Regions from separate parts of the Shinella sp. HZN7 genome, predicted to be linked through region 2. Evidence: predicted binding sites of a transcription regulator. Region 2 holds the regulator's gene; each other region holds the start of a gene.
What was found. The regulator LexA, encoded in region 2, represses DNA repair genes until DNA is damaged. The targets are predictions, from matches to a motif close to TGTTCNNNNTGTGTTCNG.

Region 1 (6,531 bases), 2.2 Mb from region 2:
GCGCCGCAAGAAGCAGCGCCGCGCCCGCGACATAGGGCCAGCTCGGCAGGCGTCCTGCCTCGAAACCCTGCTCGCGGAAGAGCGCCGTCGCCGGCACCTCGCGGGCATGGCCGAGCGGCATGATGGCGAAGGCCAGCGCCGTCAAGAGGCCGAAGACGGCGGCGAGCAGCAGGGCCGCGGGATAGATCGTCGCCTCCGCCGGCACCGGCAGCACGCCGTCGAGGAAGCCCATCGCCACCATGGGCATCAGCGCGCCCGCCACGAGGCCGATCAGGATGCCGACCACGGCGATCAGCACAATCTGCGCAAGATAGACCAGCGCCACCAGCGAGGCCGGCGCGCCGAGGCACTTGAAGGTGGCGATGACGGAGCGCTTGGAATCGAGATAGGCGCGCACCGCATTGGCAACGCCGACGCCGCCGACGATCAGCGCCGTCAGGCCGACCAGCGTCAGGAACTGCGAGAAGCGCGTGATGTTGTTGGTGAGCGAAGGCGCCGCGCTGTTGGAGGTGCGGATCGACCAGCCGGCCTGCGGGAAGGCTTTCGTGGCGTCCGCCCGCACCCTGGACAGCGACATGCCGGCATCGGCAAGCCGGATGCGGTAGGCGTTCTCCACGAGGCTGCCGGTCTGCACGAGACCGCTCGCCTGCATGGCCTCTTCCGAGATCATCAGCCGCGGCGCGAAGCCGAACCCTTCCGAAACCGCGTCCGGCTCGCGCACCAGCGTCGCCGTCACCTTCAGCCTGGCCGTGCCGAGCAGGATCTCGTCGCCGACGGCGATGCCGAGACGGTCGAGCAGCAGCGGCGCGACGACCGCGCCGAAGGCCTCGCCGTCCCTGGCGAAGAGGGTCGCGGACGGTTGCTGGGAGCTGGTTTCCAGCGTGCCGTAGAGCGGATAGGCGCCGTCGACGCCTTTCGCCTCGACCAGCGTCTGGTCGGACCCGTCGGGCAGGCGCGCCATGGAGCGCAGGCTGGAGGAGAGGGAAACATCGCCCAGCCCCTGGAAGTGCTTCAGCTCTTCCGGGGTCGCGAAGCGGTTGTTGAATTCGAAGCGCACGTCGCCCGCAAGCAGGGTCTGCCCCTGCGAGGCGATCGCCTGGGTGATGGCGCTCGACACCGAATTGACACCCGCGATCGCCGCCGTTCCGAGCGCGATGCAGGCGAGGAAGATGTAGAACCCCTTGAGGCCGCCGCGCATTTCGCGCAGCGCCAGGCGAAGCGCCAGCGGAAACTGTCTGAGGACCGTGCCGATCCTCATGCCGGCACCGCCTCGGCCAGCGTCGCCTTGATCGGCGCCGCGCCGGAAACGATCTCGCCGGAGCGCATGGCAACCTGCCGGCTGCACCGGGCGGCGAGCGCGGGATCATGCGTCACCAGCACCAGCGTCATGCCGCGCTCGGCCTGCTTGGCGAAGAGAAGATCGGCGATCTGCCGGCCGGTCTCGGTGTCGAGGTTGCCGGTCGGCTCGTCGGCGATCAGCAGTTTCGGCGAGGGCGCGAGCGCCCGGGCGATCGCCACGCGCTGCTGCTCGCCGCCCGAGAGCTGGCCGGGATAGTGCGACAGGCGCTCGCCGAGGCCGACCGCCGTCAGTTCCCGCCGGGCGATCTCGAAGGCGTCCCGCACATTGGCGAGCTCCAGCGGCACAGCGACGTTTTCCAGCGCCGTCATGTTGGGAATGAGGTGGAAGGACTGGAAGACGATGCCGATATTGCGGCCGCGGAAATCGGCCACCTGGTCCTCGGTCATGCCGTGCAGGCCCGCGCCGTCGATATGGATCTCGCCGCTGTCCAGCCGTTCGAGCCCGGCCAGCACCATCAGGAGCGTCGACTTGCCGGAGCCGGACGGGCCGACGATGCCGACCGATTCGCCCCCCTCGATCGAAAGGTCGATCCCCTTCAGCACATGAACGGAGGCGGCCGCCCGGCCGAGGGTGAGATCGGCTTTTTTGAGATCGATGATGGTTTTGGCCAAGGAATTCTGCCCTATATGTCTTGAAGCAACTGGAATGCCAGCAATCTAGGATCAGCAACATGTCGTTTAAAGCGGCGCTTGGATTTTTCGCCTCACTTGCAATCACAGCTTTGTTATCCGTGAATGCCGCCCGGGCGGAGCCCGTGAAGCTCGTCGGCTTCGGCGACAGCCTGATGGCCGGCTACCAGCTACCCGCGACGGACGCCTTTCCGGTGAAGCTGGAGAAGGCGCTGCGCGAAAAGGGCTACGAGGTCGAGATCGCCAATGCCGGCGTTTCCGGCGACACGAGCTCCGGCGGCCTTGCCCGGCTCGACTGGTCGATCCCCGAGGGCACGCAAGGCGTGATTCTGGAACTCGGCGCCAACGACGCGCTGCGCGGCATTCCGCCGGAACAGACGGAGAAGAACCTCGACGCCATGCTGACGCGCCTCAAGGAGCGCGGCATCGCGGTGCTGCTTGCCGGCATGCTGGCCCCGCCGAACATGGGCCCCGACTACGGCGAGCGCTTCAACAGCATCTACCGGCGCATGGCGGAAAAGCACGGCGCCGCGCTCTATCCGTTCTTCCTCGACGGGGTCGTCACCAAGGCGAACCTGCAGCTCGACGACGGCATGCATCCGAATTCCGAGGGGGTTGACGTGATGGTCGCGACGATGCTTCCGGCCGCCGAAGCGTTCATCAAATCGATACCGGCGAAGGAGTAGTTTTCGCGGGTGCGAAATAAGGGTTGCGCAAAAATCCATTGCGTGATTCGCTGACAGTACATTCCAGCAGGGAGAAGTCGCCATGCCGAGACTTTTCGTCGCCCTCGAAGTGCCGCGCAATGCTGCCATGAGCCTCTCCTTGCTGAGAGGCGGACTTCCCGGAGCCCGCTGGATCGATGTCGAGAACTTCCACATTACCTTGCGTTTCATCGGCGATATCGACGGCCGCACCGCCGACGAGGTGGTCGACAAGCTCGACCGCATCGAGCGCCCGGAATTCCAGCTCGCCCTGTCGGGCCTAGGCTCCTTCGGCTCGAAGAAGCCGCATTCCGTCTTCGCCGGCGTGACGCAGGCGCCGGAAATGTACGCCCTCCAGGGCGAAATCGAGCGCATCTGCCAGCGCCTGGGCCTTCCCGCCGATCCGCGAAAGTTCACGCCCCACGTCACGCTCGCCCGCCTGCGCAACGCCCGCATCGAGGACGTCGCCCACTACCTTTCCGGTCGCGGCAATTTCCACACCGCCCCCTTCACGGTGAACCGCTTCGTGCTGATGTCCTCGAAGGAATCCGTCGGCGGCGGGCCATACCTCACGGAAGAGGTTTTCCCGCTTTACGAGTCCGGCGGCGGCTGGGACGGCGCGGACCTGCGCGACCATCCGGTTTGACCGGCGATACGGCGCACATCTCCAGGAGAGGACCGCCCTAACCGGGCAGCGGCGGCAAATCGGGTGCGTTCAGGCCCTGAAAGGGATCGCGCCACGCATCCATCTTTTCGAGCCGCTCGTTCCAGCGTTCTATCGCGGGATATTCGGCGAGCGGCAGCCGGGCGGCGTCGTTGAACGGCAGAAACGTCGCCATGCGGAAATCCGCAAAGGAAACCGCATCGCCGACGAGCCATGCGCGGTTTGCCAGTTCGCTCTCCAGCATGGCGGCGGCCTTGTGAAACTGCTGCAGTCCCTCTTCAACCATCCGCTCGTCGCAGGGCCCGAAGCCGTAACGCTGTTTCGTGCCGCGCTCCCAATGCACGATGTCGCATGCCTTGACGAAGTTTTCCTTCGCCCAGCTGATCCAGCGGATCATGTCCGGTTCCTCGTCGTCCGTCCGCCAGAAGTTCGAACCGGCGCTGCGCGAGAGCCAGCAGACGATGGCATCGCTCTCCCACAACGTCCGGCCGGGCAGCTCCAGAATTGGCAACAGCAGGTTCGGATTGAGTGAAATGTAACGCTCCGCCTGGCCCGGAGCGCGGGGAGCGGCGAACTCGAATTCGACGTCAGCGTCCAAGAATCGGGCCGCAGCGACCGTCAGGCGAGGGTTGGGATTACGGCTGAAATGGATCTTCATCTGGTTTGTCTCCGCTTGTCACCCCTCAAGGACGAACGAAGCGGTCACGGTCCGACACGGGAAGATGGAATCATGGCCGCTCGCGACTTCGCTTCGCGCCGGTCGGCCCATCAGGGCGCAGCCGCATCGCGCTTAATCCTTGATGCGATTCGGTATTTCGTGGCGCCGCAGCCAACCCCGCCAGTCCATTGTGGTGAACAAACCCTGAATCATCCCATGTCAGCGATTCGTCTCCGATTTGTTCGCAGACTGTTCCAGGCACCGTTCAATGCTGGAGAAAAGCGGCGCTTTTCGCCTTGCCCCTTGCCATTGTCCGCCTCGATGGGCATCTGTTGCCTGCCGGATGCGTCCGGCGAGAGTTGAAACCTGCCGGGGCGTGACTTGTCGCAAGCACCCATGATCTTGAGCGGCCGCGGGGTCACCGCGGTGCTCGGCCCGACCAATACGGGCAAGACCCACTACGCAATCGAACGCATGGTGGCACATGAGACGGGCATCATCGGCCTGCCTCTGCGCCTCTTGGCGCGCGAGGTCTATACGCGCCTCGTCGACAGGGTCGGCCAGCACAATGTGGCGCTCGTCACCGGCGAGGAGAAGATCACGCCGCACATGGCGCGCTATTCGGTCTGCACGGTGGAGGCGATGCCGCGCGAGACGCGCGCCTCCTTCGTCGCGATCGACGAGGTGCAGCTTGCCGGCGATCTCGAACGCGGCCACATTTTCACCGACCGGGTGCTGCATCTGCGCGGCCGCGACGAGACGCTGCTGCTCGGCGCCGCCACCATGAAGCCGATCCTCGAACAGTTGCTGCCGGGCCTCAACGTCGTGGAGCGCCCGCGGCTTTCCCAGCTCTTCTATTCCGGCTCCAAGAAGATCACCCGCCTGCCCCAGCGCACGGCCATCGTCGCCTTCTCGGCCGACGAGGTCTATGCGATCGCCGAACTGATCCGCCGCCAGCGCGGCGGGGCGGCGGTGGTGCTCGGCGCACTTAGCCCCCGCACCCGCAACGCCCAGGTCGCGCTCTACCAGGAGGGCGACGTCGAATATCTCGTCGCGACCGATGCGATCGGCATGGGCCTCAACCTCGACGTCGACCATGTCACCTTCGCCCAGGACCGCAAGTTCGACGGCTACCAGTTCCGCAACCTCAATCCCGCCGAGCTCGCCCAGATCGCCGGCCGCGCCGGCCGGCACCTGCGCGACGGCACCTTCGGCGTGACGGGCCGCGTCGATCCCTTCGACGACGAGCTGGTCAAGCGCATCGAGACGCACCAGTTCGACCCGGTGCGCGTCCTGCAATGGCGCACGCCCCGCTTCGACTATTCGTCTCTTGCGAACCTGCGCAAGTCGCTCGATGCGCCGCCGCCGATAGGCGGGCTGACGCGGGCGCTGCCGGCCGTCGACCAGCAGGCGCTGGAGCACCTGTCACGCTACCCCGACGTCCGTGATCTCGCGACGACGCCGGAACGTGTCGAAAAGCTCTGGGAGGCCTGCGCGCTTCCAGACTACCGCCGCATCACCCCCGCCCAGCACGCCGACCTCATCTCGACGCTCTATGCGGATCTCATAAAACGCGGCACAGTTAACGAAGACTTCATGGCCGACCAGGTGCGCCGCGCCGATAGAACCGATGGCGAGATCGACACGCTTTCGGCACGAATCGCACAGATAAGGACATGGACCTATGTGTCGAATCGGCCCGGATGGCTTGCCGATCCGACACACTGGCAGGAAAAGACGCGGGAAATCGAAGACCGATTGTCCGATGCGCTACATGAACGGTTGACGAAACGCTTTGTTGATCGCAGGACATCTGTGCTCATGAAGCGCCTGAGAGAGAATGCGATGCTGGAAGCTGAAATCAGTGTGAATGGCGATGTCTTCGTAGAGGGACATCATGTCGGGCAGTTGGCCGGTTTCCGGTTTACGCTGGCCTCCGGAACGGAAGGTCCCGATGCGAAGGCCGTGCAAGCGGCTGCGCAGAAGGCGCTCGCGCTGGAGTTCGAAGCCCGCGCCGCACGCCTGCACGCCGCCGGCAACAGCGATCTCGCGCTCGGCTCCGACGGCACCGTGCGCTGGCTCGGCGATCCCGTCGCGCGCCTGGCGGCAAGCGACCACGTCATGCGCCCGCGCGTCATCCTGCTCTCCGACGAGCAGCTGACCGGCAATGCGCGCGACCACGTCGCCGCCCGCATCGAGCGTTTCGTGAACCATCACATCGCGACCGTGCTGAAGCCGCTCGACGACCTTTCGCGCGCCGAAGACCTGCAGGGCCTCGCCAAGGGCCTCGCCTTCCAGCTCGTCGAAAACCTCGGCGTGCTCTTCCGCCGCGACGTGGCGGAGGACGTGAAGTCGCTCGACCAGGAAGCCCGCGCCTCGATCCGCAAGCACGGCATCCGCTTCGGCGCCTACCACATCTTCATGCCCGCGCTCCTGAAGCCGGCCCCGGCCGAGCTCATCACCCTGCTCTGGGCGCTGAAGAACGACGGCCTCGACAAGCCGGGCTACGGCGACCT
Region 2 (6,531 bases):
CGGCCAGCTGCTCGATGGGGTAGCCGCGGTGCAGCAGGACGCCTTCATCGCCGTCGATATAGGTGATCTTCGATTCGCAGGAGGCGGTGGAGGTGAACCCGGGATCGTAGGTGAAGGCGCCTGTATTCTTGTACAGCGTGCCGATGTCGATCACATCGGGGCCGATCGTACCGGATCGCGTCGGCAACTCGATTGTCTTGCCACCGATCGATACATCCGCGCTTGTTCCTGTCATAACGATCCTCCGTTGTTTCCAATGGCGGCACGAGGTTGTGCCGGAACCATGAACATGCTCGTTTTGCTAGCCCATTTGCACCTGACTGCCAAGCGAGACGAAAGGCAAATTGTGCATTGCGGAAATGGGCTTTCCGGCAACGCAATATCTACCCTTTCCCGCAAGTTTCAAGCAACTTTTACGCGTGTTTCGCGAGATATGGAGGGGGCATCCTTTCTGCCTGGCTTAGCATTTTCCGCGCCTACTGTTGATTGAAGATTTTTCCGTTCGGTTGCACAATGGGACGGGAACGGGTGGGGCCGGGGTCATGGAGAAGGTCGGCGTCGCGGAACGGCGGGAAATGCCCGAGGCCGATGCCTGGCGGGTGGCGCCCGATGACGCCGCCGTCCCGCGCGCCCCGGTTCGCGATCCCGTGCGCCGGGGAGCGCTGGCCACACTGCGGCGGGCAGCGGGGCGCTTCAAGGCTGCGGTGGCTGCCAAGCAGCCAAGCGCGGCCGCATTCGCCGAAGAAAGGGCGCATGGCCACTTCTTCCTTTTCGTTCCGGTCTTCCTCGGCGCGGGGGCGGCGCTCTGGTTCGCCGCCGCCACCGATCCGCCGCTTGCCACCACGCTTTTCGTCATTGCGCTCGCGCTCTGGCCGGCCTGGCGCCTTCGCCATCGCGAGGACTGGATCGCGCTTGCGGCCGGCGCCGCGCTGCTCGTTCCAGTGGGCATGCTGCTGGCGGCGCTCGAAAGCGCCCGGCTCGCAACGGTCCTGCTCGACGCGCCTGTCACCACCGAGATCAGCGGGCGGGTGCTGGCGCGCGAAAGCGACGAGCGGGGTGCGATCCGCTACCGCATCGCACTGGAGGCGACGCGCGACCCGGTGCTGAAGCGGCCGCCCGGCATGGTGACGCTCCTGGCCCGCAGCCGGCACACGCCGATCCCGATCGGCGGCGGCATAACCGGGCGGGCGCGGCTCGGGCCGCCCTCCGGCCCGGCGCTGTCCGGCCTCAACGACTTCGCCTTCGATGCCTATTTCGCCGGCACCGGCGCTGTCGGCTATTTCTATCGCGCGCCGACCGCGATTGCGGTGGCCGGGCCGGGATTGGAGGGGCGGATCCGGCAGGAGATCGCGACCTGGCGCAACAACCTCACCGAGCATATCCGCGGCCGGATCGGCGGCGATGCCGGCGCGATCGCCGCGGCGCTGGTGACGGCCGAGCAGCGGGCGATCGGCGCGCAGACGGTGGAGGCGCTGCGGCAGGCGGGCCTTGCCCATGTGCTCGCCATTTCCGGGCTCAACATGGTGCTTGCCGCCGGCACCTTCCTCGTCGGCGCGCGTGTCCTGATGGCGCTCGTCCCGGGGTTCTCCGAGCGTTACCCCGCCAAGAAGATCGCCGCTGCCGGCGCGCTCGTCATGGTCACGCTCTACATCCTCGTTTCGGGCGGCGCGATCTCCGCGGTGCGCTCCTGGATCATGATCTGCATCATGCTGGTGGCGGTGCTGTTCGGCCGCGCGGCGATAAGCCTGCGCAATGTGGCGCTCTCGGCGATCCTCATCCTTGCCGTGACACCCTCTGCCGTCACCAATCCGGGGTTCCAGATGTCCTATGCCGCAACGCTCGGTCTCGTCGCCGGCTATGCGGCCTGGCGCGAGCGTCCGGTCCGCCGGGAGGGCGGGGGAGAGCGCCTGAAACTGTTCGGCGGCGCGCTCGGGCGCTTCTTCGGCGGGCTCATGCTGTCCTCGCTGATCGGCGGGTTCTCGACGCTGATCTATTCCATCGGCCATTTCCATCGCATTCCGGCCTATGGACTTGCCGGCAACCTGCTTGCCATGCCCGTCATCAGCGCCGTCGTCATGCCCTTCGGCCTCATCGCCGTGCTGCTGATGCCCTTCGGCCTCGATGCCGTGCCCTTCGCGATTATGGGCAAGGGCATCGACTGGATGATCGCGCTGTCGACATGGGTTGCAGGCTGGAAGGGCGAGATCGTCACCGGCCGCATTCCGCCGGCCGCGTTCCTGCTGGTCGGCCTCGGCGGCGGGCTTGTCTGCATCCTGCGCACGCGGCTGCGCCATGCCGGAACGCTGCTTGTCGGTCTCGGCCTCGCGCTTGCCTGCTTTCCGGTCGCAAGCGCCACGCCGGAAGTGCTGGTGTCCGAGGACGGCCGCCTCGTCGCCATCCTTCGCGGCGAAACCGTCGCGACCAACCGGGCGAGACCGCCGGACTTCATCTATGCCCAGTGGCGGCGCGCCCTCCGGCTCGGCGATCTCACGAAACCGGAGATCCGCAGGAGCGCCGGACTGACCCTCGAGGACGCCGGCGAAACCACCGGCATGACCGCGGGGCAGAAACGGCCGCGGCGCAAGGCCGACCGGCAGAAGGCGAAGGATGCCATGGTCTCAGCGCTCGCGGCGGCCCGGACCGGCAAAGGTTTCGTCTGTGAAGCAAAGGCATTCTGCGCCGCCGTCTCGCCGAGCGGCTGGCGGATCGTCACCCTGGACGACGTCGCCTTCCTGGGCACGGCCTGCGATGCGGCCGACCTTGTCGTCGTGTCCCTGGCCCTGCGGCTGGAGGCCTGCCGCTCCGGCGCGCGCCTTGTGACGGCGCGCCACCTGAGGCGAACCGGCGCCCTCGAAATCCAGCCGGCCGACGGGGACACATCCCGCGCCGTCTCCGAAGCGCGCATCCTGCCGGCCGTGGAAAGCCTCGACCGGCCCTGGACCCGCCACCGCACCTATGACTGGCGCACCGGCAGCTTCGATCCGTCTTGAGCATTTCCGCTTTTCCTCGAACCGCGAGAACACTCCAACTCTTTGTTTTAACGCAATTCCGGACGCAGGACCGCTTGGCACGTCTGCTGGAATTGTTCCCGGGATCAGTGATAGCGGCGGATGAGGCCGACCAGCTTGCCCTGGATCTTCACCCGGTCCGGCCCGAAGATGCGGGTCTCGTAGGCGGGGTTTGCCGCTTCGAGCGCGATGGAGGCGCCCTTGCGGCGGAAGCGCTTCAGCGTGGCCTCCTCGTCGTCGACGAGCGCGACGATGATCTCGCCGGGATTGGCGCTGCTCGCCGTGCGGATGATCACCGTGTCGCCGTCGAGAATGCCGGCCTCGATCATCGAATCGCCCTTGACCTCCAGCGCGTAGTGTTCGCCGTTGCCGATCATCTCGGCCGGCACGGTGATGTCATGGGTGTTGTTCTGGATCGCGGAGATCGGCACGCCGGCGGCGATGCGGCCCATGACCGGAACGGAGACGGAAGAGGAAACCTCCGCCACGGGCGTGCGCTGCGGCGGGGCGGCGACGGGCGGCTGCTTGCCGCGGCTGCCCTCGATGACGGCCGGCGAGAAGCCGCGGCGCGGCTGCAGGCTCTGCGTATAGGCTTCGGGGAGCTTTATCACCTCCAGCGCGCGGGCCCGGTTGGGCAGGCGCCGGATGAAACCGCGCTCTTCCAGCGCCGTGATGAGGCGGTGGATGCCGGATTTGGAGGCGAGATCCAGCGCATCCTTCATCTCGTCGAAAGAGGGGGGAATGCCGGATTCCTTCATCCGTTCATGAATGAACAGGAGGAGTTCCTGTTGTTTCCGCGTGAGCATGGCCCCTCCACCGAGAATCGTGAAACAAATCCAGAACAGACACTATCTGTTCCATATGTGTTCTGCAAGGGGCTGCTGAAACAATAATACCGTTCAGGCGGACGGTTCGCGCAGGAGCAGGACCGTGCAGGCCGCGCCCGCGGGGCCGCCGGGGCATGCGGCGGGCGGATGAGGAGGCCTTCGGCGGTGGCGAAGGCCTTCATCATGGAGGAATCCTGCTTTTCGAGGGGCGTGACGCGCAGTTCGCCGGCGGGGCCGCGGGTGATGCGCGCGCGGACATAATCCTGCCGGTGGTCGTTTTCCTTGAGCGGGACGACGGTGATGGCCGGATGCTCCAGGCTCTTCGCCGGCAGGTGGGCAAGACGGCGCACGAGAGGGACGAGGAAGAGGTGGGAGCAGACGAGGCTCGAAACGGGATTGCCGGGCAGGCCGATGACCTGGACGGCGCCGAGGCGGCCGACCATCAGGGGCTTGCCCGGGCGCATCGCGATTCGCCAGAAGTCGAGATCCATGCCGGCCGCGCCGAGCACGGGCTTCACGAGGTCGAAATCCCCGACGGAGGCGCCGCCGAGCGTGACGAGGGCGTCGATACCGAGCGTCAGCGCGTGGCGCACGGCCGCCAGCATCGCTTCCTTGTCGTCGGCGACGATGCCGAGGTCGATCACCTCGGCGCCGGCCGCGCGGGCGAGGGCCGCGACGCCGTAGGTGTTGGAGGCGATGATCTGGCTGGCGCCGGGCGGCGTACCTGCCGGCACGAGCTCGTCGCCGGTGGCGAGCAGGGCGATGCGCGGGCGGGCACGGACGGTCAGTTCCGCATGGTTCATGGCCGCCGCGACCGTCAGGCGGCCGGCATCGAGCACGTCCCCGGCCTTCAGGACGATCTCGCCTTCGGCAAAATCCTGGCCGCGCGGGCGGATGTGGCGGCCTTTCGGCGTGAGGAAGGTGGTGCGGATGCGGCCGTCTTCCAGCACCTCGGCATCTTCCTGCAGCAGCACGGTATCGGCGAAGGCCGGCAGCGGGGCGCCGGTGAAGATGCGCACGGCCTCGCCGGGACCGGCGGTGCCTTCGAAGGCGTGGCCGGCGGAGGAGAGGCCTGCGACCCTCAGGATCGCGCCGAGCGCGGCGATATCCGCGTGGCGCACGGCATAGCCGTCCATCGCGGAATTGTCGAAGGGCGGCTGCGTCAGCCGGGCGGCGACATCCTCGGCAAGCACGCGGCCGTCGGCCTCCTGCAGCCGGACCGTCTCCGTGCGCCGGATCGGACGGGCGGACAGAAGCAGGCGGTGGAGGGCGTCCTCGACGGGAAGCAGCGCCGCCATCAACCGGCGTCCCCGCGCCGGTAGTCGCCGGAGCGGCCGCCGGATTTTTCGACGAGGCGGATGCCGCCTATCTCCATTTCGCGGTCCGCGGCTTTCGCCATGTCGTAGATGGTCAGGCACGCGACGCTGACGGCCGTCAGCGCCTCCATCTCGACGCCGGTGCGGCCGGTGAGCCTGGCCATCGCCTCGACGCGCAGGCCCGGAAGGGCGCGGTCCTCGCGGATATCGACGGCGACCTTCGTCAGCATCAGGGGATGGCAGAGCGGGATGAGGCTGGCGGTCTGCTTGGCGGCCATGATGCCGGCAAGGCGCGCCGTGCCGATCACGTCGCCCTTCTTGGCATCACCCTTGAGGATGAGGTCCAGCGTTGCCGGCGCCATGCGGATGGACCCTTCGGCAACCGCGATGCGCACCGTCTCGGCCTTGTCGCCGACATCCACCATGCTGGCTTCGCCGGACGCGCCGATATGGGTGAGCGTGCGGGCCTCCTCGGCCATCATTCCGCTGCCAGCATGCCGGCCGAGCCGGTGAGGAGTTCGCGGGTCGCCGCCGCCACGTCATCCTTGCGCATCAGGCTTTCGCCGACGAGGAAGGTGGAGATGCCGACCTTGCCGAGCCGTTCGCAATCCGCATGGGTGAAGATGCCGCTCTCGCCGACCAGCAGCCGGTCCTCGGGCACCATGCCGGCGAGCTTTTCCGACACGGCGAGATCCACCTCGAAGGTGCGCAGGTTGCGGTTGTTGATGCCGACGAGCTTGGACCTGAGCTTCAGCGCGCGCTCCATTTCCGGGGCGTCGTGCACCTCGATCAGCACGTCCATGCCGAGCGAGAAGGCGGCGTCTTCCAGCATCTTCGCGTCGTCGTCGCTGAGCGAGGCCATGATGAGGAGGATGCAGTCGGCACCCCAGGCGCGGGCCTCCAGCACCTGGTAGCTGTCGAACATGAAATCCTTGCGCAGCGCCGGCAGGGCGCAGGCCGCACGCGCCGCCGTCAGGAACTCCGGTGCGCCCTGGAAGCTCGGCGTGTCCGTGAGCACGGAAAGGCAGGCGGCACCGCCGGCCTCATACGCCTTCGCCAGTGCCGGCGGATCGAAATCCGGCCGGATGAGGCCCTTGGACGGGCTCGCCTTCTTGATCTCGGCGATGAGGCCGAAGCGGCCCTCGGCCTTTTTCGCCTTCAGGCTGGCGAAGAAGCCGCGCGGCGGCTCCTGGTCGCGGATGCGGGCGCGAAGCTCGGCGGGGAAACGCGCGTCTTGGCGGCGGCAATCTCCTCCAGCTTGTAGGCTTCGATCTTCTTCAGGATATCGGTCATGGACAATCCTACTCCGCCTGGCCTTCGTTGGAAACCGCGACAAGGCGTTCCAGCACGGTGCGGGCGCGGCCGCTTTCGAGCGCATCG
Region 3 (6,531 bases), 920 kb from region 2:
CAGAAAGCCGAGGTCGCCGACGGTCGCGCGCGCGCCGAAGCGGGAAAGTCCCGCCCCGTCGCCCTGCCCGAGATAGCCGGTCGCGACCAGCGGGCTCTCGACGAAGACCGTGCCCGTCTCGCCCGCCGGCAGCGGCCTGCCGGCATCGTCGAGCACGGCGATCCTGACGCCCGGAAAGGCCCTGCCGACCGCCGTGGAGGAGGCGGCCTCGCCCGGCGCGGTAACGGTGACGAAGCCGAGTTCGGAGGCGCCGTAATATTCGCGCAGCGCCGCCCTGGGGAAATGCGCCGCACAGAGCGCATGGTCCGTCGCCGTCAATTTCGCACCGGCAATCGTGATGGCCGTGACGCCGGTCACCGGCGGCTCCGCGGCGAGCCGGCGCAGCATGGTCGGCACCAGGACGAGGCGGCGGATGGCATTCGCCCCGATCGCCGCCAGCGCGGCATCCGGATCGAAATGCGCGGCAGAATGGAACGCGCCGCCGGCAAGCAGCGTCTCGATCATCGCATAGAGCGCAAGGCCATGGGCGAGGGGGCCGGGAGCATAGGTGCTCACCGTTTCGTCGATGCCGAAGAAGGGCGCCCCCGTGGCAAGGCTGGTCCGCCAGGAGCGTCGGTCGCGGATGATCGGTTTCGGATCGGCGGTCGTGCCAGAGGTGAAGACGATGAGGAACGGATCGTCGGCTGCCCCTTCCGGCAGGGGCGGCGCGTCCAGCGCGGCGCTTTCGGCGATCACGTCCCACGCATCGCCGTGCCGGCTCTCCACGAAAAGCTCCGCTCCATGGGGCATGACAAGAAGGTCGGGGTCGATTTTCCGGATCAGGCGCTGGCGCTGGGCTTCCGGCAGATGCGGATCGATCAGCGCGGCGCAGTTGGCGCCGGCCGTGGCGGCCGCGAAGGCGGCGGGAAAGAGCGCGTGGTTGCCGGTCATGATCGCGACCAGCCGGTTTTCCGGCCCGATGGCGCTGCGGCCTTGCGGGGCGAGGTCGGCGAAGACGGCGTGGAACCGCCGGGCGGTCGCCGCGAGCGTGCCGTAGGAAAGAACCCGGTCCTCCAGGTGGAAGGCCGGGTTTGAGGGGCTTTCGGCGGCGTGCCGTTCGAGGGCGCCGGAAAGCGGCATCGGCTCAGGCGCGCTGCGGCAGCAGCGGATAGCCGGCGAGCACCGCGCGGCCGGCCAGCATGGCGACGAAGGCCTTGATGAGGTCGCCGGGCACGAAGACGAGCGAGGCGAGGGCCGTCTCGAAGAAGGCCTTGCCGCTCATATAGGCGAGCCACGGAACGCCGAAGAGGTAGACGACCGCGATGCCGCCGACGACGGAGGCGGCAAGGAAGGTGAGGAACTGCGCCAGCTCCGGCTGGTCTTCCTTCGCGAAGCGCTCGGCGATCAGGCCGCAGACATAGGCGCCGAAGAACCAGCCGACGAGATAGCCGGCCGTCGGCCCGGCAAAGACGGCAAGGCCGCCGCGCCCGCCCGACAGGACCGGCAGGCCGATCGCCACGAGCAGCAGCACGAGCAGCACCGCCGCCGCGCCGCGCCTTGCGCCGAGAATGCAGCCGGCGAGCATGACGCCGAGCGTCTGCGCGGTGATCGGCACCGGAATGAAGCCGAGCGTGAGCGGCGGCAGCAGGCCCAGCACCACGATGATCGCGGCGAAGAGAGCGACGAGGACGATGTCTCTGGTGGTCATGTCAGGTTCCCCGGTGGACAAAATTGGGTCGAATGCTTAGTGCCGCCGAAAGCCGCGCGCGTCAATCGCCATGGCGATCGTGTCGGCGTCCTTCAGCGTCAGGATGATGAGCGGCACGAGGGTGGTCAATGGCCGGACCGGCAGGCCGCGCGCCCGGTGCGCATCGATTATCTCGCCGTAACGCGCGAAGATCTCCGGCACGAAGCGGATGACGAGGCCGACCGCGAGACTCACATCGGCCGCGCGCACGAAGCCGAATCGTTCGAGCGGCGTCAGGAGCCGGGTGATCTCGTCCATGAAGGCGGAGATGGAGGTCGTGGCGGTGACGGCGGCGGCGAGCAGGACCAGCGCGCTCAGCCGGCAGAGGACGACCAGCGCCTCGTGCAGCGAATGGAAGGCATAGTTCGCGGCCGCGACGAGCAGCACCGTGAAAAGCACGAAGCGCACGCGCCGCAAGGCCTCGCCAAGGCCGATGCCGGTCGAAAGGTAGAGGATGGCGGAAAGCCCGAGCGCCGGCACGAGGATGCGCAGGTCGGCAATCAGGAAGAGCCCGATCGCGGCGGCGAAGAGCAGGACCAGCTTGCCGCGCACGGGCATCAGGTGCAGCGGCGAATCGCCCTCGATGTCGAGCCCGTTCAGCATGCTGCGATCTCCCGGTAGGCGCGGATCGCCTCCGCCGGCCGGTCGTCGGCCGCAAGCCGGCCCTCGTGGAAGACCAGCACCCGGTCGAAACCGTCGAGCAGCGCGAGATCGTGCGTGATGACGAGCACCTGCTCCGGCAGGCCCGCCACCGTGCGCTCGATAAGCGCGCGGTTCTTCAGGTCGAGCTGGTTGGTCGGCTCGTCGAGGATCAAGAGGTCCGGCCCGGTGACGAGCACGCTGGCGATCGCGCCGAGCTGCGTCTCGCCGCCGGAAAGCTCGTGCACGCGCCGCCGCGCCAGGTGGGATATGCCGAAGCGGGCAAGCACCGCCTCCGTCCGCTCGGCGATCTCCGCCTTGCCGAAGCCGCGGTTCTTGAGGCCGAAGGCGATGTCCTCGGCAAGGATCGGCAGGATCATCTGGTGCTGCGGGTTCTGGAAGATGAAGCCGGTCTTGCCGCGCGCGGCCGCTTCGTCGGCCACCGTGTCCAGCCCGTCGACCGTCACCGTGCCGCCCGTCGGCTTGACGAGGCCGTTGATCAGCCGCGCCATGGTGGTCTTGCCCGATCCATTGAGCCCGACGACGCCGATGCGCGATTCGCTCAGCGCAAGCGTGAGCGGATGAAGCGCGGCGCGTCCGGCATAGGTCACCGTTGCGGCGGAGAAGACGATATCCAAAAGCGGGGTCCCGTTTCGTGGATGGTGGGGGAGCTATAGGCAATTCTACCGCACCTGCGAAGAGGTTTTCCGCACCGGTCCGTGCGATAAGCGACAATCCGGCAAGGGGCAAAGCGCCCGATCCCGCGTTCCTGTCGAAATCGGGTGGAACAAACCAAGAATATGTGCCTATCATCCACCATGACGATTCTCCTCTCCAACGCCGAGGCCCGGCGTATCTTTCTCGCCCGGCAAGGCCTGAGCGCACCGCCCGGCCGCCTTCTCGGCAAGGCGGACCTGCTGAACCTCATCCACGACATCGGCTTCGTGCAGGTCGACAGCATCGCCACGGTGGAGCGGGCGCATCACCAGATCCTGTTCTCGCGCAACCAGACCTACCGGCGCGAACACCTGACGGCGCTGCTGGAAAAGGACGGCGAGCTCTTCGAACACTGGACGCACGATGCCTCCATCATTCCGAGCGCCTTCTTCCGCTATTGGAAACATCGCTTCCGCCGCAAGGAGGCCTCGATCGCCGAGCGCTGGCGCAAATGGCAGGGGGAAGGCTTCGACAAGGCCTTCGACGAGACCTACGAGCGCATCGCCTTCGGCGGCGCCGTGCTGTCGCGCGATCTGAAGGCCGACGATCACAAGTCGGGCGGCTGGTGGAACTGGCATCCGAACAAGACGGCGCTGGAATATCTCTGGCACACCGGCAAGCTGGCGATCGCCCGGCGCGAGAATTTCCAGAAGGTCTACGACCTCGTCGAGCGCGTGCTGCCGGCCCATCACCATGCGCCGGATGTCGAGCACGACGCCTTCGTCGACTGGGCCTGCCGCAGCGCCCTGGAACGGCTGGGTTTTGCCACCCATGGCGAGATCGCCGCCTTCTGGGCCCTGATCACGCCGGACGAGGCCAGGGCCTGGGTGGAGGCGCATCGCGAGGAACTGCGCCCCGTCGCCATCGTGCCGGCGGATGGCGGCAAGCCGCGCGCCTCCCATGCCTTCGCCGATTTCCCGGCCTGTCTCGGCGACGTTCCCGATCCGCCCGCGCGCCTGCGCGTGCTCTCGCCCTTCGATCCGCTGATCCGCGACCGCAACCGCACCGAGCGGCTGTTCGGCTATTTCTATCGTATCGAGATCTTCGTGCCGGAGCCGAAGCGGCAATACGGCTACTATGTCTTCCCGCTGCTCGAAGGCGACCGCCTCGTCGGCCGCATCGACATGAAGGCCGACCGCAAGGCCGGCACGCTCGACGTCAAGCGGCTGTGGTGGGAGCCGAAGGTCCGCGCCTCCACGGGCCGGCTGGAAAAGCTGGACGCGGAACTGGCGCGCGTGGCGAAGTTCGCCGGCGTGGAGACGGTGCGTTATCTCGACGGCTGGCGCGGGGAGACGGGTTAGGCCGTCACCGGCCGTCCACCGAAGGCGGCCTTGCCCTTTTCCGTGAGCGCACGGAATTTTTCCGAAGCGCCCGTCAGCTTGGCGTCCCATTCCGGGTCGGGCACCTGGCCGCGGATCGTGTCGAAATAGACCGCCATCAGCGCGGCGATCGCGAAGGGCTCCAGCACGGCGGCCTTGAAGGCCCAGGCAAAGACGATGGCGACGACGAAGGCGTAGCCCGCGATCTCGCCGGGGAAGGCGTAGAGGATCGCGCCGGCGGGGGCGAGGGCGAGCAGGAAGACGACGATCGACAGCACCCAGAGGAAGACGGCGAGCCAGACGGCGTTCTTCACCATCGTCAGTCCGTTCTGTGCATAGAGCACGAGGCCGCGGCGGGCGCTGTCCCAGGCATTGTCGCTGTTCGTGCGGATGTTGTAGCCGAGGATGATCTCGTCGACATAGGTCAGCGACAGGCGGATGACCGTGTTGGCGAAGCGGGCGATGGCATCGAGGCCGGGGATCGGCAGGAAGGCGGCGATGCCGCCGATGAGCCCGGTAATGGCGGCGATCACGCCCTTGACGAGCTGGTCGAGCGCGAAGAGCACGTTCGCCTCGCCGAAACGGGCCGTGACGATCTCGCGGCCATAGGCGACCTGGCCCTTGCCATCCGGCAGCGCCTCGCCGTCGATCAGCTTGACGATGACGGCGATATGGGCGGCCTTGACCATGTAGAGCAGCCATTCGCGCGCCCAGTAGACGACGGTGGCGATGAAGCCCATGCCGATGAAGCCGCCCCAGACGGCATAGGATTCCGGGCTTTCGCTGAGCGAGCCGACGCCGTAGCCGATGCCGGCCCCGGCACCCGTGGCGAGGATGAAGGCGAGCGTGATGACGAAGTAGATCACCATGCGCAGGAGGATGAACGGCATGGTCTTGGTGAGGATGCCGATGGTCCTGCCGATGCTGAAATCCCACATGCCCCTGTCATCCCCCAAGAAAATCCGGCGGTCCCCGATCGCCGCGTGAAAGGCAGACGTTTCGGGGAGGCCGTATATTCGGGCTCAGCAGAGGTCGGTGGCGCTGATCTTGATGCCGAAGCCTTCGAGGCCGACATAGTGGCGCTCGCGCGAGGCCATCAGGCGGATCGAGGAGATGCCGAGATCCTTCAGGATCTGCGCGCCGAGGCCGATTTCCAGCCATTCGCTCTCGCGCGCCTGCGCCTCGTCATGGCCTTCGCGGTCATGCTTGCCCTTGCGGGCGGTCGAGGACTGGCCGACGCCGACGGAGCCCTCGCGCAGGTAGACGATGACACCGCGCCCCTGTTCCGCGATGCGCTTCATGATCGCATCGATCTGGCGGTTCGCGCCGAAAACGTCGCCGCCGACATTTTCGAGATGCAGGCGCACCGGAATGTCCACGCCGTCGCGGATGTCGCCGAAGACGACGGCAAGGTGCTGCATCGGGTCCCAGGGCAGGGTGTAGGTCAGCGCCTTCGCCTTGCCGTAGGGCGTGTCGACGTCGAAGTCGCCGACCTGCTCGATCAGGGTTTCCTTGCGCTGGCGATAGGCGATGAGGTCGGCGACGGAGACCTGCTTGAGGCCATGCTGCTCGGCAAAGTGCGCGACCTGCGGCCCGCGCATGACGGTGCCGTCGTCGTTGACGAGTTCGCTGATCACGCCGATCGGCGGCAGGCTGGCGAGCCTGCAGAGGTCGACGGCGGCCTCCGTGTGGCCCGAGCGCATGAGGACGCCGCCCTCGCGCGCGACGAGCGGGAAGATGTGGCCGGGACGCACGAAATCCGTCGGGCCGACATTGGGATTGGCGAGGTTGCGCACGGTCAGCGTGCGGTCGTCGGCCGAAATGCCGGTCGTCGTGCCGTGCTTGAAGTCGACGGAGACGGTGAAGGCGGTGGTGTGCGCGGAATCGTTCTCCGCCACCATGGCGTTGAGGTTCAGGCGCTTGGCCTCTTCGCGCGGCATGGGCGTGCAGACGATGCCGGACGTGTGGCGCACGATGAAGGCCATCTTCTCCGGCGTGCAGTGCACGGCGGCGACGATGAGGTCGCCTTCGTTCTCGCGGCCGTCGTCGTCCATGACGACGACGATCTCGCCGGCCTCGAAGGCGCGGATGGCATCGACGACGCGGGTCTGGTCGTAGCTCATGGCAAGG

Region 1: a site for LexA is predicted at 4,255-4,272, ahead of shn_RS19280 (helicase-related protein). Genes of this name have one in related genera too.
Region 3: a site for LexA is predicted at 3,149-3,166, ahead of shn_RS04160 (energy-coupling factor ABC transporter ATP-binding protein). Genes of this name have one in related genera too.

The regions. Positions count from the first base shown of each region.
Region 1 covers NZ_CP015736.1:3,996,304-4,002,834, forward strand. The annotation lists gene shn_RS19255 (ABC transporter permease) at 1-1,258, opposite strand, end outside; gene shn_RS19260 (ABC transporter ATP-binding protein) at 1,255-1,971, opposite strand; gene shn_RS19265 (arylesterase) at 2,031-2,675, shown strand; gene thpR (RNA 2',3'-cyclic phosphodiesterase) at 2,758-3,339, shown strand; gene shn_RS19275 (glutathione S-transferase family protein) at 3,377-4,015, opposite strand; gene shn_RS19280 (helicase-related protein) at 4,412-6,531, shown strand, end outside.
Region 2 covers NZ_CP015736.1:1,781,003-1,787,533, forward strand. The annotation lists gene gltA (citrate synthase) at 1-235, opposite strand, end outside; gene shn_RS08645 (ComEC/Rec2 family competence protein) at 543-2,990, shown strand; gene lexA (transcriptional repressor LexA) at 3,095-3,814, opposite strand; partial or broken gene glp (gephyrin-like molybdotransferase Glp) at 3,908-5,133, opposite strand; gene moaC (cyclic pyranopterin monophosphate synthase MoaC) at 5,133-5,630, opposite strand; partial or broken gene trpC (indole-3-glycerol phosphate synthase TrpC) at 5,630-6,444, opposite strand; gene trpD (anthranilate phosphoribosyltransferase) at 6,453-6,531, opposite strand, start outside.
Region 3 covers NZ_CP015736.1:856,006-862,536, forward strand. The annotation lists gene shn_RS04145 (class I adenylate-forming enzyme family protein) at 1-1,119, opposite strand, end outside; gene shn_RS04150 (biotin transporter BioY) at 1,124-1,687, opposite strand; gene shn_RS04155 (energy-coupling factor transporter transmembrane protein EcfT) at 1,724-2,329, opposite strand; gene shn_RS04160 (energy-coupling factor ABC transporter ATP-binding protein) at 2,323-3,003, opposite strand; gene shn_RS04165 (winged helix-turn-helix domain-containing protein) at 3,184-4,383, shown strand; gene shn_RS04170 (hypothetical protein) at 4,380-5,339, opposite strand; gene ribB (3,4-dihydroxy-2-butanone-4-phosphate synthase) at 5,424-6,524, opposite strand.